DNA from 4 places in the Halomonas sp. GT genome. Region 3 is predicted to be linked to each of the others. Evidence: predicted binding sites of a transcription regulator. Region 3 holds the regulator's gene; each other region holds the start of a gene.
The links. The regulator sigma-54, encoded in region 3, starts transcription at its own class of promoters, with help from an activator protein. The targets are predictions, from matches to a motif close to TGGCACNNNNNTTGCTNT.
Positions count from the first base shown of each region.

Region 1: the regulator sigma-54 is predicted to act here: its motif matches at 3,423-3,440, upstream of B6A39_RS17825 (P-II family nitrogen regulator).
Region 2: the regulator sigma-54 is predicted to act here: its motif matches at 2,623-2,640, upstream of B6A39_RS17560 (urease accessory protein UreD).
Region 4: the regulator sigma-54 is predicted to act here: its motif matches at 5,353-5,370, upstream of urtA (urea ABC transporter substrate-binding protein).

Region 1 covers NZ_CP020562.1:3,941,132-3,948,763, forward strand. Annotated here, with positions in the region: gene B6A39_RS17805 (LysR family transcriptional regulator) at 1-87, opposite strand, end outside; gene B6A39_RS17810 (ferredoxin--NADP reductase) at 271-1,047, shown strand; gene glnK (P-II family nitrogen regulator) at 1,176-1,514, opposite strand; gene B6A39_RS17820 (ammonium transporter) at 1,717-2,964, opposite strand; gene B6A39_RS17825 (P-II family nitrogen regulator) at 3,021-3,359, opposite strand; gene B6A39_RS17830 (accessory factor UbiK family protein) at 3,707-4,057, shown strand; gene B6A39_RS17835 (AraC family transcriptional regulator) at 4,294-5,220, shown strand; gene B6A39_RS17840 (TonB-dependent siderophore receptor) at 5,419-7,521, shown strand.
Region 2 covers NZ_CP020562.1:3,880,722-3,888,353, reverse strand. Annotated here, with positions in the region: gene urtD (urea ABC transporter ATP-binding protein UrtD) at 1-238, shown strand, start outside; gene urtE (urea ABC transporter ATP-binding subunit UrtE) at 238-948, shown strand; gene B6A39_RS17565 (diguanylate cyclase) at 1,131-2,498, shown strand; gene B6A39_RS17560 (urease accessory protein UreD) at 2,680-3,564, shown strand; gene B6A39_RS17555 (hypothetical protein) at 3,662-3,943, shown strand; gene B6A39_RS17550 (PepSY-associated TM helix domain-containing protein) at 3,963-5,477, shown strand; gene B6A39_RS17545 (DUF3325 domain-containing protein) at 5,474-5,749, shown strand; gene B6A39_RS17540 (FecCD family ABC transporter permease) at 5,750-6,769, opposite strand; gene B6A39_RS17535 (FecCD family ABC transporter permease) at 6,773-7,632, opposite strand, start outside.
Region 3 covers NZ_CP020562.1:2,468,895-2,476,526, reverse strand. Annotated here, with positions in the region: gene tldD (metalloprotease TldD) at 1-838, shown strand, start outside; gene yjgA (ribosome biogenesis factor YjgA) at 905-1,426, opposite strand; gene pmbA (metalloprotease PmbA) at 1,523-2,863, shown strand; gene B6A39_RS11620 (HPr family phosphocarrier protein) at 2,916-3,185, opposite strand; gene rapZ (RNase adapter RapZ) at 3,231-4,145, opposite strand; gene ptsN (PTS IIA-like nitrogen regulatory protein PtsN) at 4,220-4,690, opposite strand; gene hpf (ribosome hibernation-promoting factor, HPF/YfiA family) at 4,695-5,003, opposite strand; gene B6A39_RS11600 (RNA polymerase factor sigma-54) at 5,101-6,516, opposite strand; gene lptB (LPS export ABC transporter ATP-binding protein) at 6,622-7,347, opposite strand; gene lptA (lipopolysaccharide transport periplasmic protein LptA) at 7,426-7,632, opposite strand, start outside.
Region 4 covers NZ_CP020562.1:3,891,024-3,898,655, reverse strand. Annotated here, with positions in the region: gene B6A39_RS17615 (ATP-binding protein) at 1-1,024, shown strand, start outside; gene B6A39_RS17610 (response regulator) at 1,058-1,789, shown strand; gene B6A39_RS17605 (Bug family tripartite tricarboxylate transporter substrate binding protein) at 1,972-2,967, shown strand; gene B6A39_RS17600 (tripartite tricarboxylate transporter TctB family protein) at 3,074-3,556, shown strand; gene B6A39_RS17595 (tripartite tricarboxylate transporter permease) at 3,606-5,105, shown strand; gene urtA (urea ABC transporter substrate-binding protein) at 5,491-6,843, shown strand; gene urtB (urea ABC transporter permease subunit UrtB) at 6,945-7,632, shown strand, end outside.

The DNA.
Region 1 (7,632 bases), 1.5 Mb from region 3:
CATGGCAAGGGCACGCGCCGCCTGGGAAACACTTTCGTGCTGGGCGACGGCCACAAAGACTTCCAACTGGCGCAGGGTGTAATGCATAGAGACAACCTATCTTGTTTCAGCGGCATATCTATTTTTTAGATAAGTGTTATCAGTATAATTTGCTTAACAGATATATCCCGGTTTATTTAGAATTAGCAGCAACATATTTAGCCATCTTTTATGCTTTTTTAGAATATGGCAGACGAGGCTTAGGCCACTCTGCCCATTGGAGGAGTTAGCATGAGCAAGTTTGCCCTGGAAGAAGTCCTCAGCGTTCACCACTGGAACGACACCCTGTTCAGCTTCCGCACCACTCGCGAGCGTAGCCTACGCTTCAAAAATGGTCAGTTTGTGATGATTGGTCTGGAAGTGAACGGCAAGCCGTTAATGCGTGCTTACTCCATTGCCAGCCCCAACTATGAAGACCATCTGGAATTTTTCAGCATCAAAGTACCCGATGGCCCGCTCACTTCGCGCTTGCAGCACCTTCAAGTTGGCGACCAAATTATGGTCAGCCGCAAGCCTACGGGCACGCTGGTATGCGATGACTTACTTCCAGGCCGAAACCTTTACATGCTTTCCACCGGAACGGGCCTTGCACCGTTCATGAGCCTGATCCAAGACCCAGAAGTGTACGAGCGCTTTGAAAAAGTGGTGCTGGTGCATGGCGTGCGCGAAGTATCTGAACTTGCCTATGCCGACTTCATTACCAAAGAACTGCCTGCTCACGAATATTTAGGCGAAGAAATTGCCGAGAAGCTGGTGTACTACCCCACGGTCACCCGTGAAGAATTCCACACAATGGGACGCCTGACCGATCACATTCGCAGCGGCAAGCTGTTTGAAGATACCGGTCTTCCGCCGATTGATCCGCGCCAAGACCGCGCGATGATTTGCGGCAGCCCCGCCATGCTCGACGACACGAGCGCACTATTGGACGAACTGGGCCTGAATATTTCCCCGCGGATGGGCGAGCCGGGTGATTACGTAATTGAGCGAGCCTTTGTTGAAAAGTAAGGAGTGAAGAGTAATAAATAGAAGGCAGGGAAAGTGTTTGCCAACAAGTAAGAAAACGCAACGCCCCTCTAAGCAGACCGCTTAACGGGGCGTTTTGGTAACTTTTAGGGAGTGAACACCCGTCGCGATTAAACCGCGTCTTTACCGGTTTCACCGGTACGAATACGGATCACCTGCTCCAGCGGCATAACAAAGATTTTGCCATCGCCGATTTTGCCTGTATTGGCAACCTGCGTGATGGCATCAATAACCTGTTCTGCCATATCATCATCTACCGCAACTTCTAGCTTTACTTTGGGCAGGAAATCCACCACGTACTCTGCACCACGATATAGCTCTGTGTGACCTTTCTGACGGCCAAAGCCCTTCACTTCCGTTACCGTAATGCCCTGCACGCCGATATCAGAGAGCGATTCGCGTACGTCATCAAGCTTAAACGGCTTGATAATGGCTGAGATCAATTTCATTGCGACATCCTCTAGCTTGGTGGCCTTTTATTAAAGGTTGGCGGGACACTGCTGTTAGCCAAGCCCGTTAGCGTTAAGCATACACCGCTACAGGCAGAGAATAAAAAATCAACGCCAATGGATTGTAAGAATGCACTAAGGCAAAAAGGCCTCCCGATAGGGAGGCCAAAAGAGCACGCCAGCTCATTTAATTAGCGTAAGCTTATTTCTTAACGCTAAATTCGGGATAGGCTTCAAGACCGCACTCAGCAATATCGACACCTTCATACTCTTCTTCTTCGCTGACGCGGATGCCCATGATGGCTTTCAGCACCAACCATACCACCAGGCTCGCGACGAATACCCAGCCAAAGATACCAACAATACCGATCAGCTGTGCGCCGAAAGAAGCGTCGCCATTGGTCAACGGTACCGCAAGCACGCCCCAGATACCCACCACACCGTGTACCGAGATCGCACCGACCGGATCATCAAGCTTCAGTTTGTCCAGCGTGACGATCGCAGCGACAACGATCAAGCCACCCACAGCCCCAATCACCGCAGCGCCCAGCGCAGAGGGTGAAAGAGGATCGGCAGTAATCGCGACAAGACCAGCCAGTGCACCGTTAAGTGCCATGGTAAGATCCGCTTTACGGAACCACAGTTTGGCAAGAATCAGTGCGGCAAGCACGCCACCAGCAGCGGCCGCATTGGTGTTAACAAACACCTGAGCAACGTTGTTGGCAGAGCTGATGTCGGACATTTTCAACTCAGAGCCACCGTTGAAACCGAACCAACCCATCCAAAGAATGAAGGTACCCAGTGTGGCCAGCGGCATGTTGGCGCCTGGAATCGCATGGATAGACCCATCTTTACCGTACTTACCTTTACGTGGGCCAAGCACCAATACACCCGCTAAGGCAGCCGCGGCACCTGCTAAGTGAACAATCCCAGAACCCGCGTAATCGGAATAACCGACTTCAGACAACCAACCGCCGCCCCATGTCCAGTAGCCAGACACTGGATAAATAAAGGCTGTCATCACCACCGCGAAGGCCAGGAATGCCCACAGCTTCATGCGCTCAGCAACCGCACCAGACACAATCGACATGGCAGTTGCCACGAACACTACCTGGAAGAAAAAGTCAGAGCGCATTGAGTAGTAAGGCGCATCATCACCGCCTGCAGTCACTGCATCCACGCTGTTTTCAGCGCCGATTAAGAAACCAAGGTTGGGTAAGAAGCCACCTGCGCTGCTGGAATACATGATGTAGTAACCCACCAGCAAGTACATGGTGCAGGCAATTGCAAACAGCGCGATATTTTTGGTCAGGATTTCGGCGGTGTTTTTTGACCGAACCAAGCCAGCTTCAAGCATTGAGAAGCCAGCGGCCATCCACATTACGAGCACGCCGCAAATCAAGAAGTAAAACGTATCGAGCGCATAGCTCAAATCAGCTAACTCATTCATGAGGTGTTCCCCGTTGTATTAAGAGAAGTTATACGTAAAAGGCAGGCCGGAAAGCGTTACACGGCGTCAGCGCCCCGCTCACCAGTACGAATACGGATCACATCTTCTAATGGCGTTACAAACACCTTGCCATCGCCGATCTTGCCGCTGTTGGCCGCGCTGCAAATAGCATCAAGAACGCTTTCCAGGCGCGCATCATCGACAGCAACTTCTACTTTTACTTTGGGTAGAAAATCGACAACATACTCTGCCCCACGATACAGCTCGGTATGCCCCTTCTGACGACCGAAGCCTTTAACTTCAGTCACCGTGATGCCCTGAACGCCGTTGTCGGCGAGCGCTTCACGAACGTCGTCAAGTTTGAATGGCTTGATGATAGCGGTGATGAGTTTCATCCCGGATCTCCCCTGCTGGATTAGGTAGCGGCAGCGCCGCCCGAGTTAACTACTTATCTCGTTAATGCGCATACCGTGCCACCCAACTTTTTTTTCTTATAAGTCAGCAGGTTGTTTTATAAAAATTAAGATTGCTCGGTGGCAAGGAAGACTTAGCAGCAGCCACCACGACCTGCTTGCACCATAAAAGAACATTAATAAAAACGAGGTGCTTCATTTCGATGCACTGCGTCGATAAAAAGAGGCCAGACGCTAATTTTCAAACGATACATGCGTATCGACGGCGGGTTGCGTATCCTTATTAGCAAGCAGTGCACATTTATGCGTAGTCATTTAAGGAGAGAGCGATGGCGCCTCAAGATCGCATTAGCCGTTTAGCCCAGCAAATTGGGGATCGTTTGCAGAACGCGTCCCAAGCCCCGGAAGATATTCAAAAAGGCGTACAGCAGGTAGTGCGTGGTGCCTTTGACAGGCTAGAGCTGGTGTCACGGGAAGACTTTGATATTTTGATGGATGTATTACAACGCACCCGTTCCCGCGTTGAAGCCCTGGAGCGCCAAGTGGCCAGCCTTGAGGCAGCGGTGGAAGCCTCTACCTCAACAAGCAGCACCCCGGTTGAAGCAGAAGCGCCACCAACGCCCACTAAGCCCCACAGCGCTCAAACTGAAAACACCCAGCCGCCTAAAGCGGATACCTGAGCGTAAGCGACATTCTGTTGCCAGCGGCAAGCAATTCTCCTTGCCGCTGACTCTTCCTGTTAATAATAATCACTATCATTGACATTCGGTATGATGGTGATATCTTGCCTGTACGATAATTTTTTACCTCTTTTGAGCACCAATAAAGGGCAGCCATACAAAGCAGTCCCACATTGAAACTCATATTGAATAGGTAACTGCACCAAGCTGCCCTCACCGCGATTACTATCACCACGATGCCACAGCAGCAACGCGCTTCAACGCCTGAAATCACGTCACAAGCACTTGTGCAGCTTGGCCAGCGCTTTGGGATTCACTACCGTATTGAAGACTCACCTAGTCCTCTTGGCCCGGTAGCATTAGGTCATGTTCACGATGTAAGTCTTTCGCAGGCTCTCCATCTAACGCTTTCTGATCTACAGGTGGAACGCACTTACACCTCTACTTCCTATCAGAGTGTGCCCTGGTTTATCAGCGTTATTTTGGAAGGCGAGATCAGTGCTCAACTAGGTGAGACGCCCTACCGATTAAAGGCAGGCGATGGGTTTTGTGCGCATTTTGATGCCCAGCACCCAATCATCGTTCGCCAGCCTGCCCAGCCACGTTTGCGCACCGTCAACTTAGCGGTATTGGCGACGGCACCACTTGCGCTACCGATACCGCCACACAGCCCGCAGTTTCAAGTATGGCAGTTACCTACTGCACTACGGAAAACGCTTTGCACCACCATCGATCAACCGCCCACCGCTTGGCGTCAATCATTATTATGGCAAGGGCTGGCGCTGCAACTCCTGGGGCTTGGGCTACCGGAACAGCGCCAGCAACAGCCTAAATCGCCCAAGCTTTCCCAGCGTGACCAACGCTGCATCACCGCGTTGCATCAGAAAATCGCGGAGCACCCCGAACAGCGTTATCACCTGCAAACATTGGCCAAAGAAGCGGCCATGAGCCCCAGCAGCCTGCGTCAGAAATTTCACTCTTATTATGGCTGCTCAATTTTTGAACACCTGCGCGCTTCCCGACTGCAAAAAGCTTACCGCGATTTAGAAAAGGGCTTTAGTGTGCAACAGGCTGCCCATGCATGCGGCTATCGCCATGCCAGCAACTTTGCCACGGCCTTCAAGCGCCAGTTTGGTATGACACCTCACAGCATGCAGAAGTAACCACCTTGGTGTTACTTCTGCATGCTTAGCCACTGCTGGACGAACACCAGTTGCTGTCATCTATTACAACGAGTTCCCTCCTTCCGCGGCATTTGGCAGGACGCATAACTAGTTTGGCATTGCGCATACCTTTGAAGACTCTCAAAAAGTAATAATTCTCATTACTTATTTTGCTTCCTCGGCCTACAGGAACTCCTTATGTCGTCACCACAACGCCGCTTTCTCCTGTCACCCCTTAGTAGTGCAATGCTGATAGCCTTTACCGCCACGCCGGCCTTTGCTCAGCAGGCTTCCGAGCTAGCAACCGTCACCGTGACTGCCCAGCAGGCGGCTACCAAAGTTACCACCCCTTTTATCGAAACACCTCAAAGCGTTTCTACCATCACTCGTGAACAAATGGATCACCGTGGGGTGAGCACCGTTCAGCGCGCCACTAACTACACTCCCGGCGTGTACAGCAATCAGGTCGGCGCTTCCAATCGTTTCGATTACCTAGTATTGCGCGGGTTTTCTGACGGCAGTTTGAGCAATACCTTCTTAGATGGCTTAAAGGTCATGGGTGATGCCAACTCCCATAGCAGTATGCGCATCGATCCGTGGTTCTTAGAGAGTATTGAAGTCGTTCGCGGGCCTGCCTCGGTGCTCTATGGTCGCGCGTCACCTGGCGGAGTGGTGGCGCTAAATAGCAAGCGCCCTGAATTTGAACAAGGCGGTGAGCTACGCTTTCGAGTAGGCAATAATAACCAGCGCAGTGCCGCTTTTGACCTCACTGGGCCAATTGGCGCAGAGCAGCGAGTGGCCTTTCGCCTGACCGGTATTGCCAGTACCGCCGACACCCAGTTTGGCCCCGCCGAAGAAGAGCGCTATGCCATTGCGCCCCGGCTAACCTGGGATATCACCGATGACACCAGCCTAACGGTCGAGGCTTACCTGCAAGATGAGCCAGAAGGCGGCTACCACTCTGGTGTGCCCTATGAAGGAGCGGTAGTACCCAGAAATGGCAAGAAGATCAGTAACAACTTTTTTGATGGCGAAGCCGACTATAACGCCTACGAGCGTACTCAGCGCATGGCTGGCTATACCCTGGAACATCGCTTTAATGACGACGTAACGGGCCGCCAGCTACTCCGTTATCTCAATTCCGATGTGGTGCTTAACCAAGTCTATGGCTATGGCTGGACGTCAGCTACCTCTGACGAATTAACTCGCTACTATTCTGTCAGCGATGAATCTTTAGAAGCCTGGACTATCGACAACCAGCTTGAAGCTACCATCAGCAGCGGCTTTATGGACCACACCCTGCTTGCTGGGGTCGATTACCAACAGCGGGAAAATGACGTGTCATGGCCTTCTGGGTACTTTCCCCCCATCAATGCCTTTAATCCCAACTATGGTAGCGGCCCGATTGAATTTTACGCACCTACCCGTGAACGTCATGAGATCGACCAAACGGGTGTTTATCTACAGGATCAAATCGCCGTCGATAACTGGCGCTTCACGCTAGGCGGCCGCTACGACTGGGTGAATATCGACAATACCAACCGCGATAGCGGTGACACCAGCTCACTTAGCGATACCCAGTTCAGTGGCCGCGCCGGTATGGTATATCTGTTCGATAACGGTGTAGCGCCCTATGCTAGCTATTCCACCGCTTTCACGCCTACCAGTTTTGTAGATGAAAACGGCAACTTATTAGCGCCGATGGAAGGTGAGCAGTGGGAAGCTGGCCTAAAATTCCAGCCTAACGGCAGTGCTAGCCAATTCAGCGCGGCACTGTTCCATATCAGCCAAGAGAATGTCGCGACCAAAGAACAGCCCTCCGACCCTTATCGCGCGGTAGGTGAAATTGAATCACAGGGGGTGGAGTTAGAAGCACAAACCCAGCTAACGGATACCCTCTCGGTTCAGGCAGGCTATAGCTTCACCGACATCACCTACGCCAAAAGCGATGATGGCAATCAGGGCAACAATGCGATCTATTCGCCGCGCCATCAAGTGCAGCTGTGGGGTCAATACGCCGTCAACGATGGCTGGCTGAACGGTGTGGATGTCGGGGTTGGCGTGCGCCACTACGCGGATATTGCCGCCGATCGAGCCAACACTGAAACCGTCCCTGACTACACCCTGGTCGATGCCACCATTGGCTACGACCTAAGCCAGCTCGGCGTTGAAGGGGTTGAGACACGCTTAAATGTAAACAACCTGCTGGATAAGGAGTACGTGGCTTCCTGCAACTCGCTGGAGTACTGCTACTTCGGCGCAGAACGAGGCGTTACCGCCAGCGTTCACTACCGTTTCTAATCCATTGTTTCTAAAATACTGCTTCTAAAAACGTCAGCACCAGTGATGCCCTGGTATAGCGCCTGGGCATTTTTTTCCTCAAGCTTTTCCCGAAACCAATGTTTGCAAACA
Region 2 (7,632 bases), 1.4 Mb from region 3:
CGTTGCCGGGATGACGGAACAGGAGATGGAGCGTACCGCAGAGCTGTTGACGGGCCTCGCTGGTAAGCAGTCGGTGGTCGTGGTAGAGCATGACATGGGGTTTGTACGTTCTATTGCCCGTAAAGTGACCGTGTTGCACCAAGGCAGCGTGCTGGCGGAAGGCAGTATGGATCAGGTTTCAAGCGACCCCAACGTGGTTGAGGTGTATCTGGGTGCGGACGACGAGGAGGCTGCCTAATGCTGGCGATTGAAAAACTCAACCAGTTTTACGGAGAAAGCCACACGCTGTGGGATTTAGATCTCGATGTGCCTGAAGGCCAGTGCACTTGTGTGATGGGCCGCAACGGGGTGGGTAAGACTACCTTGATGAAAGCCATTATGGGCGAAGTGGCTGTAAAGAGTGGCCAGCTACGCTATCACAACGGTAAAGAAGGTCAGGTTGAACTAACGAAGAAAGCCGTTGAGGCACGTTCCCGTTTGGGCATTGGTTTTGTCCCCCAGGGGCGGCAGATTTTTCCGCTGCTCACCGTGGAAGAAAATCTACGCACCGGCTTGGCAGCACGCAGTGATGGGCTGAGAAAAATTCCCGAGCGTATCTATGAACTGTTCCCTGTTTTAAAAGAGATGAAGCATCGCCGTGGCGGTGATTTGTCCGGTGGGCAACAGCAGCAGCTGGCCATTGGCCGTGCGCTGGTGATAGAGCCCAAGCTGCTGATTTTGGATGAGCCAGGGGAAGGTATTCAGCCCAATATTGTGGCGCAAATCGGTCAGGTGATTCGCCAACTGATCAAAGAGGATGGCTTAACGGTATTGCTGGTCGAGCAGAAGCTGCCCTTTGCCCGCAAGTACGCCGACCGCTTTGTGATTATGGATCGCGGCCGACCGGTCGCCAAAGGCGAGATCGCTGAGCTTTCCAACGAACTGATCAAACAGCATTTGACCGTTTAAGTTATCCACAGCTGGTTTCACTGACGTCCGCCACTGTCTTATTCACAGCGTTGCCTTATTCACAATGTTGCCTCACTCAAGGCAATGGCGGGCTTATTATTAAAACCCTGCGCTGAGTAAGCATTGGCACTATTATTTTGCGTGTAAGATGGCTTGTCTTCGTAATAATAATTGGGTGCGCAATGCGCTATAAAGATAAATATCAGCTCGCCGACGAATGGCAAGTGCTTTTAGAGCGCACGCCACTATTGCTGCGCCAAGCAGTGGAAACGCTGGTAGAGCACCACTGTGACCGCTTTGCGGATCATTTTTATGGGGTAATGTTGGAAGACCCCCATGCATCGCTTTTTCTCTCCAATGATCAGGTGCGAGAGCGTTTAAATCCGTCTATGCGGCGCTGGCTGAAGGCAATGTTTGCCGTTGAGCATGCCGATTTTTACGCCTTGGTAGAACAGCAGGAGAAGGTGGGGCATGTGCATGCCCGCGTCGATATCCCCGTCAACTTGGTGCTTAACGGGGCAAGGCAGCTAAAAAAAGCGTTTTATCAACAAATTAACGCCACGCTAACAGCACCTCTTTCGCCAGGTGATGCCTGCGTCTACGTCTCAGATCATATCGATATGGCCATGGAGATAATGAGCCACGCCTACTCCGTCGCCAATGACCGTAATGCGCGCACTGAAGAAGCCTACAAGCTATTCGCGCTCACCCAGAATATTGGTGATGAACGCGAGCGTCAGCGCTCTGCGTTACTGAACTGGGAAAATACACTAATGTTTGCCGTTGCCGCGCAGCAGGAAACGGCAACACTGCCCAAACTTTCCAAATCGGAATTTGGCTTGTGGTATTTTCACAAAGCCTGCCATGCCTTTGAAGGCGCGCCAGAAATCACCACGATTTCGCGACATATCCGTCAGGTCGATCAAGAGTGGCTTGTTGCACTGGGTCAGGATGACATGGGCCAGCGGCTTAATGCCCTGAGTGATATTCGCGATGCGGCGCGCACTATTCTCATGTTGCTAGATGACGTACTCGAGCGTGCGTCGGGGCTAGAAGCGGGACGCGATAGTTTGACGCGCTTGTTGAATCGTAAGTTTCTGTCCGTGGTGCTGAGTCGGGAAATTGAAATTGCTCGCCATTCAGAAAAACGCTTTGCCCTGCTCATGGTAGATATAGACCACTTCAAGACGATTAATGATACCCATGGTCATGATGCTGGCGATCATGTGCTACAGCAGGTGGCGAGTATACTCGATCGCTCTACTCGGGGCGGTGACTATGTATTCCGTATGGGCGGCGAAGAGTTTTTAATTGTATTGGTCGATACTGATCAAGATGGCAGTCGACTATTTGCCGAGCGCCTGCGTCGCGCAGTGGCCAAAGAACCCATGCTAGCTGCCGCTGATACACTATTGAACGTGACTGTCAGCGTAGGTGTTACGCTTCACGACGGTCATCCTGATTATCAGCGTTCGATACAGCGCGCTGATCAAGCTTTGTACCAAGCGAAGCGGGGTGGGCGTGATCGGGTAATTGTGCAAAATACATAAATGTTCAATTGCGGTGCGATCTACCGCTGTATTGACTCTTTTTGGTGCGAAATGGGCAGAATGAACGTGCCGTTGTTCATCTAAAACGGGCGCTTTGGCAGTGTATTCACATTTTTCACCATTTTGGCGCATTCCTTGCATTTCAAGTTGAAATATTTATCAACAGGAAGCGATAGCGCCCATGATTCTGTGTGAACTTGCGACACCCGCTGCTGGCTCAGGTCATCGCTTTGATGGCGAACGTCACTGGGCGGCATCGCTGGCGCTTCGTTTTGCTAACCGTGAGGGCACAACCCGGTTGGTGCAGGCCCGTCATCAAGGACCTCTACGAGTACAACGCCCGTTTTACCCAGAAGGCAGCACAGAAGCTTGCCATGTGTATGTGCTTCACCCGCCCGGTGGCTTGGTTAGCGGTGATGCACTGACGATTCGCGCCCACATCGAGCGTGGCGCCCACGCGCTACTCACCACGCCTGCGGCGAACAAGCTTTATAAAGCTGACAGTCAGGGCGTCGCCTGGAATCAAGATACCGAACTGAACGTGGATGATGGCGGCATCCTTGAATGGCTGCCCCAGGAAACCATTGCCTTTGATGGCTCCAAAGGCACTCAGCGAACCCATATTGCGTTGCATGGCAGCGCCCGCTGCCTGGGCTGGGAAATCATGGCGCTGGGTCGCCCTGCCAGTGAGCTTCCTTATGTAACAGGCCGCATTGAGCAGCACTTTCGTTTAACCCTAGATGGCAAGCCGTTGTGGCTTGAACGCCAACCGTTGGACCCTGTACATCCGCGTTTTAACGGGCGCTGGGGGCAGGGGGGCGCCACGGTGCAAGCCACGCTGTGGGCGGTTGGTTTAGAAGATGCCGGTGCGGCGATTGATGAACTACGCGAAGCGCTGCCGGACAACCCACGCTGGGCAGTTACCGTACGCCATGGTGTTCTGCTGCTACGCTACCTTGGAAACTCCCGTAATGAAGCCTGGGCGCTGTGTGAACAGGCCTGGCACCTATTACGTCCGCGCTGGATCTCACGTGCCGCCCACACGCCGCGCATTTGGTTAACCTAAACGTTGTGCAGCAGGTGCTAAATAAGTTACCTCCACTAATGCAAATGAAAACCTTTTGCATTAAAGTGTTGTTTTGTGACCTGCACCGAGATGCACCATGTTGCTCAACGTTTTACCCTCCTCGTATTGGCTGCTTATCTTACGCATCCTGGCCGCGACGCTTGGCGGCTATATAGTCGCTGCACTGTTCTCGGTGGCAGCGCTTGGCTTACCGCTAGATATCATGATGTCTCTGCGTATCGGCATGATGGGGAGCTTCATTATTTGGGCGGGCGTGGCGACCTGGTCATTCATCGCGCCGAGTTTGATTCGCCTTTGGGGGGCTATCGGTCTAGCCGCTTGCGGCCTTCTATTGGTGGCTAACTATGGTATCCACTAAGCGCAGCGTGAGGCGTAATATGGCTCAGCTGCACACATGGTGCGGCTTGTTAGCTGCTTGGCTGCTGTTTGCCGTTTTTCTGACGGGAACACTGAGTTACTTCAAAGAGAGTATCTCGTTATGGATGCAGCCCGAGCTGCCGAGTGTCGCCGCGAACGCTGAGTGGGATAACCGACGTCTGGCTGATTACTGGCAGCACTATCTTGCTGAACATGCCTCATCGGCGAGAAGCTGGCAGATTACCTTTCCTAATGAGCGCATGTCGGTCTCGACAGCCGTTTGGTTTGGGGAGGATGGGAGAGAGCAGTTGGTGCTTGACCCAACCACTTTGTCGTTGGTAACCCCGCGTGAAACGCGTGGGGGTGATTTTTTCTACCGATTCCATTTTCAATTGCATCACCTCCCCGCCGTTTATGGTCGCTGGATCATTGGTATCGCCACCATGATGATGTTCGTGGCAATCATCAGCGGCGTGATAACCCATAAAAAAATTCTGCGGGATTTTTTTGCTTTCCGACCCCAGAAGGGCGCCCGTAGCTGGCTAGATGCTCACAATGCATTTTCTGTGTTAACGCTGCCTTTTCAGCTAATGATTACCTATACCGGCTTGATAACGCTCATGTCGCTCTATATGCCTTGGGGAGTAGAACACGCGTTTCCCGATGCTGACGCGCGTCGCCAAGCGACCAGTGAACTGCATGCCTTTCCCCTCTCTGACTCAGCCACTGGGCAGCCTGCAGCGTTACATGCTCTAAGTGAACTAGTCGGTGATGCTGAATCGCATTGGCACAAGCCGGTGCAGTCCCTGAGGGTCAGCCACCCTGGCGATGCGGGCGCGCGTGTCGTAGTTTGGCAGAGTGCTTACGAGGCGTTATCCGCACACCGCCCACAACGTATCTATGAGGCAAGTTCGGGCGCGTTGTTAGCAGAAACGCAGTCGCAACGTGTTGATGAACAAGCACACGGCGTCATGGTGGGGTTACATGCAGGACGTTTTGCCGACTGGGGTATGCGCTGGATCTATTTTGCGTTGGGCGCTGCTGGGTGTGGCATGGTGGCAACCGGACTATTGCTATGGACGTCAAAGCGTAAGCACAAGAAGGGCAGTGTGGTGGGGATCTGGTGTGTCGAGCGGCTTAACATAGCGACGCTGGCGGGCATGCCGATTGCCGTGTTGGTCTTTTTAGCCAGCAACCGACTTTTACCGGTGGCGCTTAGTGGGCGTGCCCAATGGGAAATTCATTTTTTCTTTGCCGCCTGGCTGCTCGCGTTGCTACACGCTGTCTTCAGGCGCTCGGCCTCGCAGGCATGGCGGGAGCAGTTAACACTGACCGTTATCTTGTTGCTTTGCTTGCCAATACTGAATCTCTTGGTTCCTTCCTATCGTGTTTTAGGTGATCTTGTTGCAGGTAACTGGCAGCGTGTTAGCGTTGACCTGATCTGCTTGGTCAGCGCGCTGATCATCGTATGGCAAATGAGACGAGCCGCTAAAAAAGCGAGCACCCGTGTGCAGACTATTCAGGTGGCGTCATGATGCTCCTCACGATTCTGGCACTCTGTACGCTGGGTTTTGCATTAATTGCGCTATCGGATAGCCGCCATCGACGCCGTTGTGGCCTTAAGCCTGCTCAACAAAAACCTTGGTTCTGGGCGGGCAGCGCGATACTTGGTTGGCCGCTTTGGTTGGCAATGGAAACCTGGAGCACAGGGCTGGCAATAACGCTATGGCTTGGTTGCCTAAGCATCTCGGCGGGAGTGGTATTTCTTGGTCTGGCGATGTTTGAGCGTTTCCGCCAGCAGCCGTAATTACCCCCGCCGCTGGCGATTTAATAAATAAACCAAATAGACACCGCCCAGCCCAGCCGTTAAAACACCGACGGGTAACGCCCCAGAAGGCAATGAGTACTGAGCCGCTAAGTCTGCCGCTAATAGCAGTAGGGCGCCGACCACACCTGCCGCTAAGGGGAGAGGCCCGGGTTTTCGCCAAAGGCGTAACGCCAACTGGGGCGCGGCAAGGGATACAAACGCAATCGGCCCTACCGTCGCAACCGCGCCACCCGCAAGAAAAGCCCCCATTACGGCACTTAATAAGCGTGATGCTGCCAAGTTAACGCCGAGGTTTTTGGCGACTGGATCGCCAAGTGCCATAAGGCGCAGCCGGGGCGCTATCAGCACAATACCGGGCAGTAACAGCAAGCACAGGCTAAGCATTGGCCAAAGGTCGTGCCACTGGCGTCCTGCTAAGCTACCGCTAAGCCAAATCATCGCATCTCGCGCTTGCTCTTGGCCCAGCCACGTCAAATTTAGCTGCACGCCTGCTAGGGCTAAGGCATTGATAGCGATGCCAGCAATAATCATTGAAGAGGGGTGGCGAAAGCCGTGCCCAGAGCCGCTATAGACCGCTAGCGTGCCGATGATCGCACCCAGTGCGGCCCCCATCGTGGTAGAGACAATGCCCGTCAGCCAACTGCTTGCCAGCAGTGCTCCGAGGCTAGCGCTGGCGGTAAGGCCGATAATGTCGGGACTGCCTAATGGGTTACGGGTGATGCCTTGAAACAGGGCACCCGATACGCCTAGCGCAAACCCAGCACACAGCGCGACGAATGCCCGGGGTAAGCGCAGCGTAAACGCCTGCCACTGTTCAAACGGTGTCGCATTACCTTGGATAAGGTGCCCAAGCGCTTCTTTACTAAGTCCTTGGCTTCCCAGCATCAGAGAACCAAGTAATAGCCCTAAAGCGATGATGCTGACCAACATGTAGGGGGCTAAAGCTAGGGATGGCAAACGACGGGGGGCTGGCAGTAACGTATTAAAGCGTTTCATCATGGCTCACACAGCGCGCTGGTTAATGCGCAAAGCGACTAATAGAAATGGCGCGCCTAGCAGCGCCGTCAGGATCCCAGTCATGATTTCAGAAGGGCTTAGCAAAAGGCGTGCGAGCAGGTCTGCGAGTATCATCATTAGGGGGCCCATCACCAGCGCGATGGCAAGTTGCCAATAAATGTAATGACCGGCAATTTTTTTGGCCAATAACGGCACGGCTAAGCCCACGAAGGCGATAGGGCCTACTGTGGCGGTTGAAATTGCCGCTAGCAACGCGCTACCGCTAAGCACCGCCAGCCTCAAACAACCCGCATTCAGTCCCAGCGCTTTCGTCACGCCGTCACCCATTTGTAGGACGTGCAAAAAGCGCGGGAGGATAAACGACAGGCCTAGCCCGACCGCTATCCAGCCAAATAGCCGCTGGGCCTCATCTAGCGTATGCCCATTGATGGACCCAACGATCCAGAAGCGATAGTTGGCAAATAAGGCAGGGTGGGTAAGGGTAATGGCTTGTACGTAGGCAAATAGAACGGCGTTAAGCGCCGCCCCTAACAGCAGCAGGTGTGATGGGTCATGCTGGCGATAAGCGCTCTGAACGCCTACCAAAACAGCCACTATAAGCGCACCAGGTAGCGCTAACCAAAAAGCGCCTGCAGGCAACGAGCCAAGCACCAAGCCAGCGGTGACCAGAGACGCGGCTGCGCCTGCATTGATGCCCAGAAGCCCCGGCTCGGCAAGCGGGTTGCGGGTCAAATTTTGTAGCAGCGTACCGGCGACGGCAAGCGCAGCGCCGGTAGCGATAGCGAGCAGTGTGCGTGAGAGACGAGCTTCCACTAAGTCGTTGGCGTAGCTGGGGCCTGCCGTTT
Region 3 (7,632 bases):
TGCTGGAGGTGGTGGCCGTTACTCAATGTCTAGGCTGCGGGATGAAAACGTAGCGGAACGTTATGCGAAAGAGGCTGTTCGCCAAGCCTTGGTTAACCTAGAGGCAGTCGATGCACCTGCTGGCCAAATGCCTGTTGTTCTTGGCGCTGGCTGGCCCGGCATTTTGCTTCATGAAGCGGTGGGCCACGGGCTTGAAGGCGATTTTAATCGCAAGGGCAGTTCAGCTTTTTCTGGGCGTATGGGGAAACGCGTTGCGGCGAAAGGGGTGACGGTCGTCGATGATGCTACCGTTGCTGACTGCCGTGGTTCGTTAAGCGTGGATGATGAAGGCACGCCTGGGCAATACACGCCGCTGATTGAAGACGGTATTTTGACGGGCTATATGCAAGACAAGCTTAATGCACGGTTAATGAATATGGCACCAACTGGGAATGCGCGGCGTGAATCTTTTGCCCATTTGCCGATGCCGCGTATGACCAATACTGTCATGCTGGCAGGGCAAGATGAGCCTGCTGACATTATTAAAAGCGTTAAGCGCGGTATTTATGCGGTCAGCTTCGGTGGTGGTCAGGTCGATATTACATCAGGCAAGTTCGTTTTTTCAGCCAGCGAAGCCTATCTCCTTGAAGATGGCAAAATTACTGCGCCTGTCAAAGGGGCTACCTTGATTGGCAACGGTCCTGAGGCAATGGGGCGTGTTTCAATGATTGGCCATGATATGGAAATGGACACGGGTATAGGTGTGTGCGGCAAAGAGGGACAGGGTGTGCCAGTAGGCGTCGGTCAGCCCACCCTTAAGCTGGATGAGCTGACGGTCGGCGGAACCCAGTCTGCGTGACTTGATTGTCATCACTTGGTCTTTATGACCTAGTCTTTATGACCCAGTCATTAAGGCATACAGGGGTTAGAGTGCCAGGGTATCGCGTAAGTGTTTGAACAGCTTGCGCGAGCTGGTCGGCGGTTTACTTTGCTCACGCTCTTTGCGTGCATTGCGCACCAGTTGTCGTATTGCCTGACGGTCAGCGTTTGGATATTCCGCCATAAATAAATCTACAGCGCTGTCACCTTCTTCGACTAACCGGTCGCGCCATTTTTCTAGTCGGTGAAAGGCATGATCGCGCTGCTCTTTTTCCTGCTCGATAGCGTCGAAGACACCCTGTATGGCAGTAAGATCCTCTTTGCGGATAAGCTTGCCCACATATTGCATATGGCGACGGCGGCCTTCATGGGAGCGGATGCGCGAGGTTTCTTCTATAGCGCGCAACATGTCATCAGAAAGCGGAAATTTTGCGCGCTCGGCAGGTTTCATCGCGATAAGCGTTTCGCCAAGTGCTTGGAGGGCATGCATTTCTCGCTTGAGCTGAGACTTACTAGGGCGCTCTTCTTGTTCATCATTATCGAAGGGCTCGGGGCGTTGCTTAGGCATACTAGAACTCACTAATTAGTTTCGTTTGCAGCATTATATCAGGCTGCGACCACAACATTGATCCGCCAATGCGATTCAGGCGAAAAGGAGGCCAATATGGCACAAGCATTTGATGCAGCGGCCCAGCAGGTACTGTTAACGCAACGCGCTGAAGAAGCACTTGCGCTAGCAAAAAAATTAGGCGCAGATGCTGCTGAAGTCGGCGCTAGTGTAGATCAAGGCCTTGGGATAAGCGTGCGTCTTGGTGAGGTGGAAACTGTCGAACTTTCACGTGATCAAGGAATTGCCATTACGCTATATGTTGGGCAGCGCAAGGGCAGCGCCTCGTCTACCGATGCCAGCAGTGCGTCAATTAAAGCCACGGTGGAGAAGGCCCTGGCAATTGCTCGTTATACAGGTGAGGATCCTGCCGCAGGGTTAGCAGATGCGTCGCTAATGGCAACTGACCTGCCTGATCTTAAAGTACATTATCCATGGGCGTTGACGACAGACGAAGCAATCGATTTGGCGCTGGCGTGTGAGAAAGCAGGGCGTGATGTGGTGGGGATTCACCAGTCGGAAGGCGCTTCGCTATCTAGCGGTGAGGGAGTGCGAGTTTACGCTAACAGCCACGGTTTCCTCGGTACCCAGAAAGGCAGTAGTCATTCACTTTCCTGCATGCTGATTGCACAGGATGAGAAGGGGATGCAGCGCGATTACGATTATACTTCGGCTCGTAATCCTGCCATGCTTCGAGACCCTGCGGAGGTTGGCCGCGAAGCGGCGTCACGCACGCTACGTCGGTTAGGTGCTCAACGGCCGCCAACAGGCACCTTCCCGGTGCTATTCGACCCGTCACTTTCCAGCGGCCTGGTAGGTCACTTAATGGGGGCGTTGGCAGGTGGAGCGCTTTATCGCGAATCCTCTTTCTTATGTGATCGTTTAGGTAGCTCGCTATTCCCGAGCTGGTTTGGCCTGGAAGAACGGCCTATGGAGGTCGGAGCGACGGCTAGCTCGCCGTTTGATGCTGAGGGCGTTCAGACTCGCAACAATCGCTTTATTGAGCAGGGTAGCGTTGCCAGCTATATGCTGTCTGCTTACAGTGCGCGGCGCTTAGGCATGCAATCTACAGGTAATGCTGGCGGTGCGCGTAATTTACGTTTGTTAGCGCCGCTGACGCCCCGCGATGACTTGCTGAAGCAGATGGGGCGTGGCATTTGGGTGACTGAACTAATGGGGCAGGGGGTTAACGGCGTAACAGGCGACTATTCGCGAGGCGCTGCCGGCTTTTGGGTTGAAAATGGCGAAATACAGCACCCTATTGAGGAGTTCACCATTGCCAGTAATTTGAATAGCATGTTTGCGGGTTTGGTAGCTGTCGGTGATGACATTGATACCCGTGGCAGTATTCACACGGGTAGCTGGCTAATTGATGCAATGACCGTCGCTGGTAACTAACAACGGAGGTAACAGTTCAGTTAACACGTTGGCTGACGCTGTTTTACTGATGTTAGTGGTCTTCATCAAAACGTGCGTCGAACAGTGCTTCAATGGCCTCTAGTGCTTGTTCGGCGTCGTCGCCTTCCGCATGGATTCTAAGTTCAGTGCCACAGGGAGCGGCCAGCATCAATAACGACATAATGTTGGCCGCATCTGCCATTTGCTGTTGTTTGTAAACGTGAATATTGGCCGAAAACTGTTGGCCACACTTGACGAGTTTCGTCGCTGCACGAGCATGAAGGCCGCGCTGATTAGTGAGTGTTAAGGTTCTTTCTGGCACTCTGGTTCCTTTTTGCCGAGTGGGGTCGTGAAGAAAAAGCGTTGCTTATTGTGCGTTTGTTGAAGGCGAGGATGTGGAGGGCTGCTGTTCACTAAGAGTGTACTGCAAGCCTAGCTCACGATGACGGAGTTGAACCTCTCCCGCTTGTTTAACCAGCATTTGCGCCAGTTGTTCCACCATATAGACAGAGCGGTGCTGCCCGCCGGTACAGCCAATAGCAATCGTCATATAACTGCGCTGGCTATTTTGGTAAGCGGGTAGCCACTTTTCCAACCATGTCTGGATATCATTGCGCATTTCTTCTACGACGGGATATCCCTTCAGAAAGTTGATGATGTTCGCGTCACGCCCAGTGTATTGGCGCAGCGTAGGGTCCCAGTAGGGGTTTGGTAAGCAGCGCACGTCAAAGACGAGATCGGCATCAAGTGGGACACCGCGTTTATAGCCAAATGACTCTAGGGTCAGCGTTAATCTATCTTCACGCTGTTGGGCAACTTGATCCGTTATCCTGCGGCGGAGGTCATGAACCGATAGACGCGATGTGTCGATCATTAGGTCAGCAAGATCACGGATGTCGAGTAGGGTTTCTTCTTCTTTATTGATGGCCTCTTCAAGCGTCATGTCACTATCACGCGTAAGAGGGTGACGACGACGCGTAGCTGAGTATCGCTCAAGAAGAATTCTGGCATCGGTGGTTAGATAGATAACCTGGAAGTGAATGCTTTTCTGACGCAAAGATTCAAGCATTTTTGGCAGCTGCTTTAGCGCAGCTGGTAAATTACGCGCATCGATACTTACCGCTAGTTGGGGACGTGCGCCTTGCTCACGAAGCTCATCCACAAGGGAGCCGAGTAGCATGGCGGGCAAATTATCGATGGCACAATAGCCAAGATCTTCTAACGCTTGTAAGGCGATAGATTTACCGGACCCTGAACGGCCGCTAATGATCACCAGTTGCATAGAGTTTCTCTTGGCATGCCAATAAAAATGGAGGTTAACGTTAAATTAGTAGGCAGTGTCTAGCGGTGGACCATCTAGGTAACAGATTGTTCACGAATTTTTGCTGTTATAAGGTCCAATAGCTCACGCTGGCTAGCCGCTTTACGAAGCTGCTGACGTGTGTCAACGCTGTTCATGATAGACGCTACTTGCCCTAATAAGGCTAAGTGCGTGTCGTCTGCCTCTTCGGGAACTAAAAGGACGAAAACAAGATCGACGGGATCGCCATCGATAGCATCGAAATCCACGGGCTCAGCTAACTTTAAAAAACCAGCGATAGGTGAGCTGCAATGAGGGCTACGGGCGTGAGGAATAGCAACGCCGTTGCCTATTCCAGTGCTGCCCAGGCGCTCGCGACCAATCAGGCGGCTGAAGACTTCTTGGCTATCTAGGCTTGGCGTGTTTTGCGCAATAAAGGTGCTGAAAAACTCCAGCACTCTTTTTTTGCTGCCCCCGGGGACGTCATACAGCACGCGCTCCGGGGGAAGAATAGTTTCCAACGTCATTGAGTTAACGCACGCCAGCGCCTTGGGCGCGAGCTTGTGCTTTTTCCTTGTGTTTAACGAGTTGACGGTCAATTTTGTCCGCTAGTGCATCAATCGCAGCGTACATATCGTTGTCTAATGCTTCTGCGTGTAGATCGGCACCTGCAGCATGCAGGGTGCAGGCAGCTTGCTGACGCTCCTTTTCAACAGATAAGGTCACTTGTACGGTGGTGATATTGTCATAATGGCGCTCAACGCGTTCCAGCTTCTCATTTACATAGTCACGCAAGGCGTCAGTCAGATCTACGTGATGACCAGTGATATTTACTTGCATTGACGTGCTCCTTATCCATCGGACTGTTCTTCGATTGTAACCCTTTTTGCGCTATTGCAAAGCCCTTAGACAGACTTTGTTCGTTAGCACTGCTTTATTAGCGTAAACGGCGGCGTTCGCTTGAAGAGGGTATGCCCATCGACTCGCGATATTTGGCCACCGTTCGCCTTGCCACACTAATGCCACCCTCTTCCAATAGCGACACGAGGCGGCTGTCTGAGAGAGGTTTCCCGGGCGGTTCATCTTGCACCAGTTTTTTGATTCGAGCCCGGATGGCGGTGCTGGAGTGACTGTCACCGCCGTCCTGGTTACTTACTTGGCTTGAAAAGAAGTATTTGAGTTCAAACACTCCGCGCGGAGTATGAATGTATTTCTGGGTGGTGACCCTGGAAATAGTGGATTCATGCATTTCTACGGCGTCTGCGATATCGGCTAAAATCAGCGGTTTCATGGCTTCTTCGCCGTGTTCCAGAAAGCCTATCTGGCGAGCTATGATTTCTCGGCCCACCCGCAGTAGCGTATCATTTCGGCTAGAAAGGCTCTTGATGAGCCAGCGAGCTTCTTGAAGATGCTCTTTTAAAAATTGGTTATCCTGGCTCTTGTCAGCCCGTTTGATGAGGCTTGCGTAGTCAGGTTGAATGCGTAAGCGAGGCAACGCCTCTGGGTTTAGCTCCAGGTGCCATCCTTCGTGGTCATGGCGTACGACTAAATCTGGCGTTACATAGCTGTCATCGGTGTCGCCAAAGGCACTTCCTGGGCGAGGATCAAGGCTGCGGATCAAGCGAATTACGTCATCAAGCTGCTCATCATCCAGACTTAACCGCCGCTTTAGCAGACGCACATCATCTTTGCCGAGTGCTTCAAGAAATTGACGTACTAACCGCTTGGCAGGCATGAGCAGCGGTGTATCTTCGGGTAGTGAAGCGAGCTGCAGCATTAAGCATTCCCGCAGGTCGCGAGCAAACACGCCGGTTGGCTCAAACTGTTGAAGACGAAGCAAGGTTGTTTCAACCTCACGTTGGCTAAGGCCTTCATGTCCTTGGGCTTTAAGTCCTTCGCGAAGGTCATTGAGAGGCTGGGTTAAGTAGCCATTGGCATCCAGTGCATCGATAAGGCTTTCAGCAATGGCATGGTCGCGTGGCGAAAAGTCTGTCATGGCGAGTTGCCAAAGTAAGTGGCCATGCAAACTTTGGCCAGCAGCTTGCCGCTCAAAGTCAGGCCCTTCGCTGCTGACACCATGGCTGCCTAGGTCTTGGTAAGTGTCTGACCAATCGCTGTCAGTAGAGAGTTCGTTAGGAATGCTTTCAGACCATTCAGCTTCCTGGGGTTCACTAACGGCCTGTTCGCCGAACTCATCTTCCTGCTCAAGCATAGGGTTGGCATCAAGTGCCTGCTGAATTTCTTGACGGAGGTCCAGCGTTGATAGCTGTAACAGGGCAATGGCCTGCTGCAGCTGAGGTGTCATGGTCAGCTGTGTACCGATACGCAATTGAAGAGAAGCTTTCATGACCATCTGAGAACCACTCGTTAATCAGAAAGCTCCACCCTAGTGCGAGTTATGGCTTGGTGCAAGTGCAATAAGCATGCCACCAATACTATTTTTTCTGCAGGTGACTGTTTACAGGCGGAAATCAGCCCCCAAATAAACGTCTCTAACCCGCTGGTTGTTGAGAATTTCCTGAGGTGGACCACTGGCGATGATATGGCCGTCACCTACAATGTAGGCGATATCGCAAATATCTAGTGTTTCCCTGACGTTATGGTCAGTAATTAACACGCCGATATGACGTTTTTTGAGGGCTCGAATGATCGTTTTAATATCGCCCACTGAGATTGGATCAACGCCGGCAAACGGCTCATCAAGCAGGATAAAGGCAGGCTCTGTCGCGAGGGAGCGAGCAATCTCAACACGTCTACGCTCTCCGCCCGAAAGACTCATGCCGAAGTTGTCACGAATGTGTGTGATGTGGAAATCTTCCAGTAGCGACTCAAGGCGCTGCTCCCGGGCGCTACGATCGAGTTCTTTGCGAGTTTCCAGAATGGCCATGATGTTGTCAGCGACGGAAAGTTTGCGAAAAATAGAAGCTTCCTGAGGCAAGTATCCAATGCCTGCCATTGCACGTTCATGCATGGGCGCATGGGTTAAATCAAGCTCATCAATGCCAACCTTTCCAGCGTCAGACTTTACCAAACCGACGATCATATAAAACGATGTCGTTTTGCCTGCGCCATTGGGCCCCAGCAGCCCTACCACGCTGCCTTGAGATATCTCTAGATTAATATCCTTAACGACACGGCGGCGTTTATAGCTTTTGGCTAAGTGATGGGCATAAAGTGTTTTTATCGGCGCTGTTTCTGATGCTGGTTCTGAGGCTGTGGTTTGAGGTGCAGGCTCTGCGTTATTTGTCGCCACTGGGCACTCCTATTGTTCCGGCTGAAGAGTCATGCGGATACGTTGTGGTTCACCACCACTAACATCGGAACGTGCCTGAACCACACCTTGGTCGATAAAATACTCTAATCGCCCACCTTCAAAACGGTCTGCTTGCTGAGTCAGTTCCGCTTGGTCAATTAGCTCTACCCGACGCTCGGCAACATGATAAATAATGCGCTTCGCCCAGCCTTCCAT
Region 4 (7,632 bases), 1.4 Mb from region 3:
CATCCTTGGTTTAGAGCCTTATGAAATAGCCCGCTTGGCTATGGAAAAAGAGGCCATCCTACAATCTATTCACGAGGGGATCCTGGCGGTTAACCGCGATGGTCAGATCACATTAGTAAATCAGCAGGCACGCCGTTTTCTAGGGCTATCGGATGAAAAGGTTTTGCTGGGGCAGCCAATTCGGGAGGTGGTGCCCAACTCACGCTTAATCGAGGTGTTAAAGCACGGCGAGCAGGAGTTTGACCAGGAAATGTGGCTGGGTGACCATCCCGTGGTGGCCAACCGCGTGCCCATTTTGCACGAAGGCGAGATTGAAGGAGCGGTTGCGACATTTCGCAGTCGCCGTGAAATTATTGATCTTTCCCAGGCACTTACCCAAGCAAGCCGTGATGTGGATATGCTGCGTGCCCAGGCCCATGAGTTTTCCAACAAACTTTACACCATTTCTGGTCTCTTGCAGCTTAACCGCGTTGATGAAGCGCTAGCGCTGATTCATCACGAAACCGAACGTGCTCAAGCGCAAATGAGCTTTTTAATGCGTCACGTGGCTGACGCAGTACTCAGCGGCATCTTATTGGGTAAATTGACGCGAGCCCGAGAGCTAGGCGTCGCGCTGGAAATTGATGAACAGAGTTCGCTCTCATGCCCACTGACGGTCACTGGGCAAGAAGTCATGATGAGCGTTGTGGGCAACTTATTAGATAATGCCTGCCATGCCGCACTTAATGGCCCCAGCAGAGACACCCCGAAAGTCCGTCTTTTCTTCACGGATTTGGGTGAGCAGCTGTTGATTGAGGTAGAGGATAACGGCTCAGGTGTCCCCAGCGAGCATGCACAATCGATCTTTCAAGATGGGTTTTCTACCAAAACCGGTAAACATCGTGGCATTGGTTTAGCACTGGTCGCGCGGCTGTGCCGTCAGCATGGCGGTGAGGTGACATTAGAAGAGAGCGAGTTAGGTGGCGCGTGCTTTATTGCCGTGCTGGATCGTTCGCTTTGCGACGAAGTAGCCACAACGCCTTAAATCATAATAACGACGCCAGGAAGAGGAAACACTATGTCTGCGACGCAATACGGTATTTTGGTCGTCGAAGACGATTTTCGCATTGCCGATATCCACAAGGCTTTTATCGAGCAAAGTGACGGCTTTTATGTGGTGGGGTTAGCACGTAACGGCAACGAAGCAAAAGCCTTGATGGCCCAGCATGCTGATGCTGTTCAACTCATCTTATTAGATGCTTACTTGCCTGATGTGGAGGGTCTGGAGCTGCTATGGGCCATTCGCCGCGACTATGTACATGTGGATATCGTCATGGTGACAGCCGCCCGGGAAGTAGAAACTATCAGCGAAGCGTTGCGTGGTGGCGTCTTTGATTACCTGATTAAACCAATTGAAGCGACGCGTATGACGCAAATGCTGACACGTTTTCGCCGCGAGCGAGAGGCATTGGCGAATCGAGCTGAAATGAGTCAAGACGAGCTGGATCAAGTGCTTGCTCGCTTACAACCAGGTGAACCTCCGCGGCTAGCGACGCGCACGTTACCTAAAGGCATCGACCGCTTGACCCTGCGCCGTGTGGTGGATTCGCTGGCAGCCGAACATGACTCTCAAACAGCGATGCAGGTAGCGCAGGCAATGGGCGCAAGCCGTTCAACAGCGCGGCGTTATTTGGAGTTCTTAGTGGCTGAACAAGCGGTTAACGCCGAAATTGGTTACGGTGATGTCGGCCGCCCTGAGCGGCGCTATCGGCTGCTGGAATCCTCCACAACATGGCTGGAATCACTGTAAACGAGCCGTTATAAACCGGTCGTGAACAAAATGAACAAAACGCACAAAAAGCACTTTTTGCCATTAATGGTCATAAGCTTGTCGCGAGGAGTAGCGGTCTTCTAATGTGAAGGGTGTAACCACACAAAGATACGTAGACAACAACCATCTATAACAATAGTTAGCTAATGTGGAGAACGCCCATGACCATGCTTCCCCTTAAGCGCTTTGCCGTGCTTGCCTTACCAATGGCAGCCCTTGCCATGACAACGTCCGCCAACGCCCAAGAGTGGACACCGAGCCGCTCGATTGAATTTGTTGCCCCGGCCAACCCAGGTGGCGGTTGGGACACGCTAGTGCGCACCATGTCCCGCGTTATTCAGCAAGAAGAGCTGGCTGACGAAAGCTTTGCAGCCATTAACGTGCCTGGCGGCGGCGGTGCGGTTGCTTGGGCTCAGGTAGCCCGTGATAACGGCAATCCGCATAAACTTTTCGCCACCAGCCCGCCGATGATTTTGGTACCTCTGGCAGGCGCATCGCGTTACGACCACACCGATTTCACCCCGATTGCGCGCATCAATACCGACTATTCGATTATTTTGGTAGCGGCAGACTCCGAGTATCAAAACCTGGATGATCTTTTTACAGCGCTTAAAGAGAACCCTAGCTTAAGCGTGGGCGGTGGTAGTGCGCCGGGCTCGATGGATCATATCTCGGTTGCTGGTCTTGCTTCCGCCGCGGGGATGGAAGCCTCTTCGGTCAACTACATTCCCTTCTCAGGGGGTGGCGACGCCATGACTAACCTGATGGGTGGCCATATCGAGGCAGTCATTGGCGGTGCCGGTGAAGCGGTAGGGCAGTTGGGCGAAGGTAGCCAGCTGCGCGCACTGGGCGTTTCTTCCGAAGAGCGTCTGGGCGGTGGACTGGCGGATGTACCCACTTATCAAGAGCAGGGTTACGACTACACCTTCGATATTTGGCGTGGCGTAATGGGTGCGCCGGAAATGCCTGAAGAGGCGGTTGAATACTACGAGACGCTCTTCGCCGAGATGCTCGAAACTGATGCATGGCGCGAAGCAAGCGACCAGCTGGGTTGGATTGATGCCTACCAGGATAGCGACGCCTTCGCTACCTTTCTGGATGAGCAACAAGAGCAGTTCAGCAGCGTGTTGACCGACCTGGGGCTGATGCGCCAGTAAGCGCTCGTCCCAAAGGCTCCCCCGGTGGCAGCGTGCCACCGGGATCTTCCGTCTGATACCGCAAGGGTCTTGCTGTACAGCAATGACATCTTCGGAGAGCTTTCCCATGACTCGATTCAATACCAACCAATGGCTAGCGCTTGTGTTGGCGTTAGTGGCGGCTGCCTATCTGGCAATGGCCTGGCAAATTCCAAACTTTCCGCTGCCCCGTCCAGTGGATTCTGATCTGTTTCCAAAAGTGTTAGGTGTTTCCCTGCTATTGCTGTCGGCGTGCTTGTTTTTTGAGCGTCCTGGTCCTATTGCGGGTACCGATCAGATTGATCAAGCCGAAACCCAAGGGCCGCTGTTGCTAACGCCTTGGGCGCGGGTGATCGTCACCGCCATCGCCATTGCTGCCTACGCGTTCCTGCTCGTGCCGCTGGGCTTTGTGCTGGCCTCGACGCTACTGTGTGTTGGCCTAACGGCTTACTACGGCTACCGCCGCCATGGGGTCAATCTGGCAACATCACTTGGAGTGGTGTTGGCGCTGTATTTGACCATGACGCGGGTAATGGATGTTTACCTACCCACTGGCGTGCTGCCGTTTTAACCAAGCCGCGCTTGCCCACTGTTAGCGGGTTTAAAAGAGAGACACTCCCATGGATGCCTTTAACAATCTAATGTATGGCTTTGGCATCGCGCTTGAGCCTATTAATATCGCTTACGTCTTTGCCGGTGTCTTTGCTGGCACTATTATCGGTATGTTGCCCGGCCTTGGGCCGATCAGCGCGTTGGCGCTGATGATCCCGATTACCTTCGCTATGGAGCCTTCTTCAGGGCTGATCTTGATGGCCGGGGTGTATTACGGCGCTATTTTCGGCGGCTCCACCTCATCTATTTTGCTTAACGCCCCCGGCGTGGCGGGAACGGTTGCGACCTCTTTTGACGGCTATCCGATGGCCAAGCAAGGGTTGGCAGGTAAGGCGCTAGCCATTGCCGCTTATTCCTCCTTTGTTGGCGGTACTATCTCCGTTGTCTTCTTGATGTTGATTGCGCCACTGCTCTCCAAAGTCGCGGTGAGTTTTGGCCCTGCTGAGTACTTCGCATTGATGGTACTGGGGCTAACAGCGGTTGTGTCGCTATCCGATAAGTCACTGGTTAAAGGATTAATTGCGGCCGTGATTGGGGTAATGATCTCGATCATCGGGATTGATATGCAAACCGGCACCGAGCGCTTCACCTTTGGTTCTGCCCACTTGCTTGACGGTATCGACTTTCTGGTAGTGGCGCTGGGTATCTTCGCCTTGGCCGAAGTGTTTTACATGTTACTGCGGGGTGGTGGCGGTAAAGAAGCGCCGCGCAATGCGATTGGCTCGTTAAAATTGACCCGCAGTGAAGTGAAGCAGATTGCCGGGCCGGTTAGCCGCAGTTCAGTATTGGGCTTTTTTACCGGTGTTCTGCCGGGTGCAGGTGCGACCATTGGTTCGTTTCTTGGCTATAGCATGGAAAAACGGATTGCCAAAGACGGTGATACCTTTGGTAAAGGCAACATTAAGGGTGTTGCAGCGCCGGAAGCAGCAAATAATGCGGCGTGCACCGGTTCGTTTGTACCGCTGTTAACCTTGGGTGTGCCGGGGTCTGGCACCACCGCCGTACTGCTTGGCGCATTGCTGGTGATGGGCGTTAATCCTGGTCCGATGATGCTTGAGCAGCGCCCGGATGTGTTCTGGGGCGTGGTCGCCAGTATGTATATCGGCAATATCTTCCTGCTGGTGCTTAATCTGCCGCTGATTCCGCTGATCGCTAAGATTCTCGATCTGCCCAAGCCGCTGCTGCTATCACTGATTTTGATCTTCTGCATGATCGGTGTTTACGGCATGAGCTTCAGCGTGTTCGACTTATTACTGCTGCTTGGTTTTGGCTTGGTTGGCCTAGGGATGCGCCTGTTCGGTTTCCCCGCCGCGCCGCTGATTTTGGCGCTCATTCTAGGCAACATCATGGAAGAGTCCATGCGCCGTGCGCTGCAGATCTCCGGTGGTGATTGGATGACCTTTATCGACAAACCAATTTCCCTGTCGTTACTGGTTATCGCGGTGCTATCGCTTGGTTTGCCGTTGCTGAAAAAGCGCCGCACTAAGCGCTTGAATACTGCTGAATAGAACACAAACATGCGTGTAAAGCGCCCTAGGGGTTCCTAGGGCGCTTTTTTTGTGGAAAAAATTGGTTAGATCAATAGGTGTGGGAGATAGAAAGCGCCCTATTGGTGCGAGGTGTCGTTGTGGTGCATAAACAGCGTGCATTTTTTGGATGTTGGCGCGCCACGATAGTGCGGCCGGCGAAGATGGGACTGCTTTTTTTGAAGCCAACCTTTTGATTTTAAATTTTTTAATGTTTCTTTTTGTAGTGTGGCGCAAACCTTGCAAAAGCTAAGGGCTAGTGGATGCACCAAGCCCCGTAATGGCCGTACCCACGTTACATAACGGGAAGCCTTGGCCGCGAAGCTCAAATAACGAGCCCCGTCATAAGGGGCGCAAGGAGGTTCAAGTGACCACATTGCAGCGCAAGACACACCCTCATACCGTTGGCCGTTTCGCTACTGCCTTAATGACCGCCGCCGTCATGGGAGCCAGTACACAAGCCGTCGCCCAGGATGACGATCCGATCAAGGTCGGTATTCTTCACTCACTTTCAGGCACGATGGCGATCAGTGAGACTGTTCTCAAAGACACCGTTGAGATGCTTATTGAGCAGCAAAACGACGCGGGTGGCTTGCTGGGTCGCCAACTTGAAGCGGTTGTTGTCGACCCAGCCTCTAACTGGCCGCTATTTGCCGAGCGTGCTAGAGAGCTACTGGCGCAAGAAGAGGTCGACGTGATCTTCGGCAACTGGACCTCCGTTTCCCGTAAGGCAGTACTACCGGTAGTGGAAGAGCTTAACGGCCTGTTGTTCTACCCAGTGCAGTATGAAGGTGAAGAGTCCTCGGAAAACGTCTTTTATACCGGTGCCGCCCCCAACCAGCAGGCGATTCCTGCGGTTGAGTATCTGATTAATGAAGTCGGCATCGAGCGCTTTGCGCTGGTGGGTACCGACTACGTCTATCCGCGTACCACCAACCGTATTCTCGAAGCTTTCCTCAAAGATGAGCATGGCATCGCTGATGAGGACATCATGATCAACTACACGCCGTTCGGCCATTCAGATTGGCAGAATATCGTGTCAGAAATACGCCGCTTTGGTGAAGAGGGTAAACCCACGGCTGTTATCTCAACGATTAACGGCGATGCCAATGTGCCGTTTTACACCGAACTCTCTAACCAAGGCATTGATGCTGCCGATATTCCGGTCATCGCCTTCTCTGTAGGCGAGCAAGAACTCACCGGCATTGATACGGGTCCGTTAGTCGGCCACTTGGCGGCCTGGAACTACTTCATGAGCGTCGATACTGATGACAACTACGACTTTATCGACGCCTGGATTGACTACACCGGCGACGAAGAGGCCGTCACCAACGACCCCATGGAAGCGCACTACATTGGCTTCAACATGTGGGCGGAAGCGGTGCGTAAAGCAGGCACTACCGACGTGGATGCGGTGAAAGACGCGATTATCGGTGTCACTGTACCTAATCTTTCCGGTGGCTATGCGGCGATGATGCCCAACCATCACATCACTAAGCCGGTGTTGATTGGTGAAGTTCAAGACAATGGTCAGTTCGATATCGTCTGGCAAACGCCTTCTACCGTGGCGGGCGATGCATGGTCTGACTACTTGCCTGGCTCACGTGATTTGATTGCCGATTGGCGCAAGCCCATGGAGTGCGGCAACTTCAACGTGGTGAACGGCTCTTGTGGTGGTAGCACCGCAGCGGAAGAAGCCGAAGCCGCCCTCGCTGAGTAAATGATGATCCCTCGCTGCTTGGTTAAACGCTGAGTGGTGGGGGAGCACGCTACCTCCCTTTTTTAGATCACTGTTTCTAATATAACCAAAGGAAGAACCCCATGAGGCGTTTCCTTTCCTTAGGGTTGCTGTGCCTGCTGTTGTTAAGCGTCACAGTTACCGCCCAGGCACAAACAAGCGGCACCGCTGAGGCTGATGACGCAGCGGCACTTGAGCTACTAGAAGCGCTAGATGTGCGTTCTTATCCAGCCAAAGGCGAAGCGATTATCGCTATTTTGCAAAGCGATGACGAGCGCGCGCGTGATTGGCTGCAGTCATTGTTGGATGGACGCTTGCAGCGCACTGACGGCGGCCGTTTTGTGGTGGTGCTCGATAATCAAGGTCGCGATTGGCCAGTTGCAGATGCGTTAACCGGTGAACCACTTGGAGAAATGTCTCGGCGTGACTTAGATCGTATTGGCATTAACAATGCACTGCGTAATCAGTTACGTAGCGCTATTGCCGTAGTGGATTTGTATTCGCCAAACGTTGAGCGCCGTCGTACTTCAGCCAGCCGACTACTGGGTGAGGTCGATGAAGAGCTGGCTGAACCGCTCAATGAACTTATCGCTGAGGAAGAAGATGCTGAGGTAATGCGTAGGCTTACCCAGGCGCTGGCGATTTACCAGGTTGAAAGCGGCGAGCTTGAAGGCGTTGAAACGCTGCGAGGCAGTTTGCACCCACGTGTTCGCGTAGCGCTTAGTCGGGCAGCTAATAGCGATGACCCTATTATTGCCGATGCCGCCAATG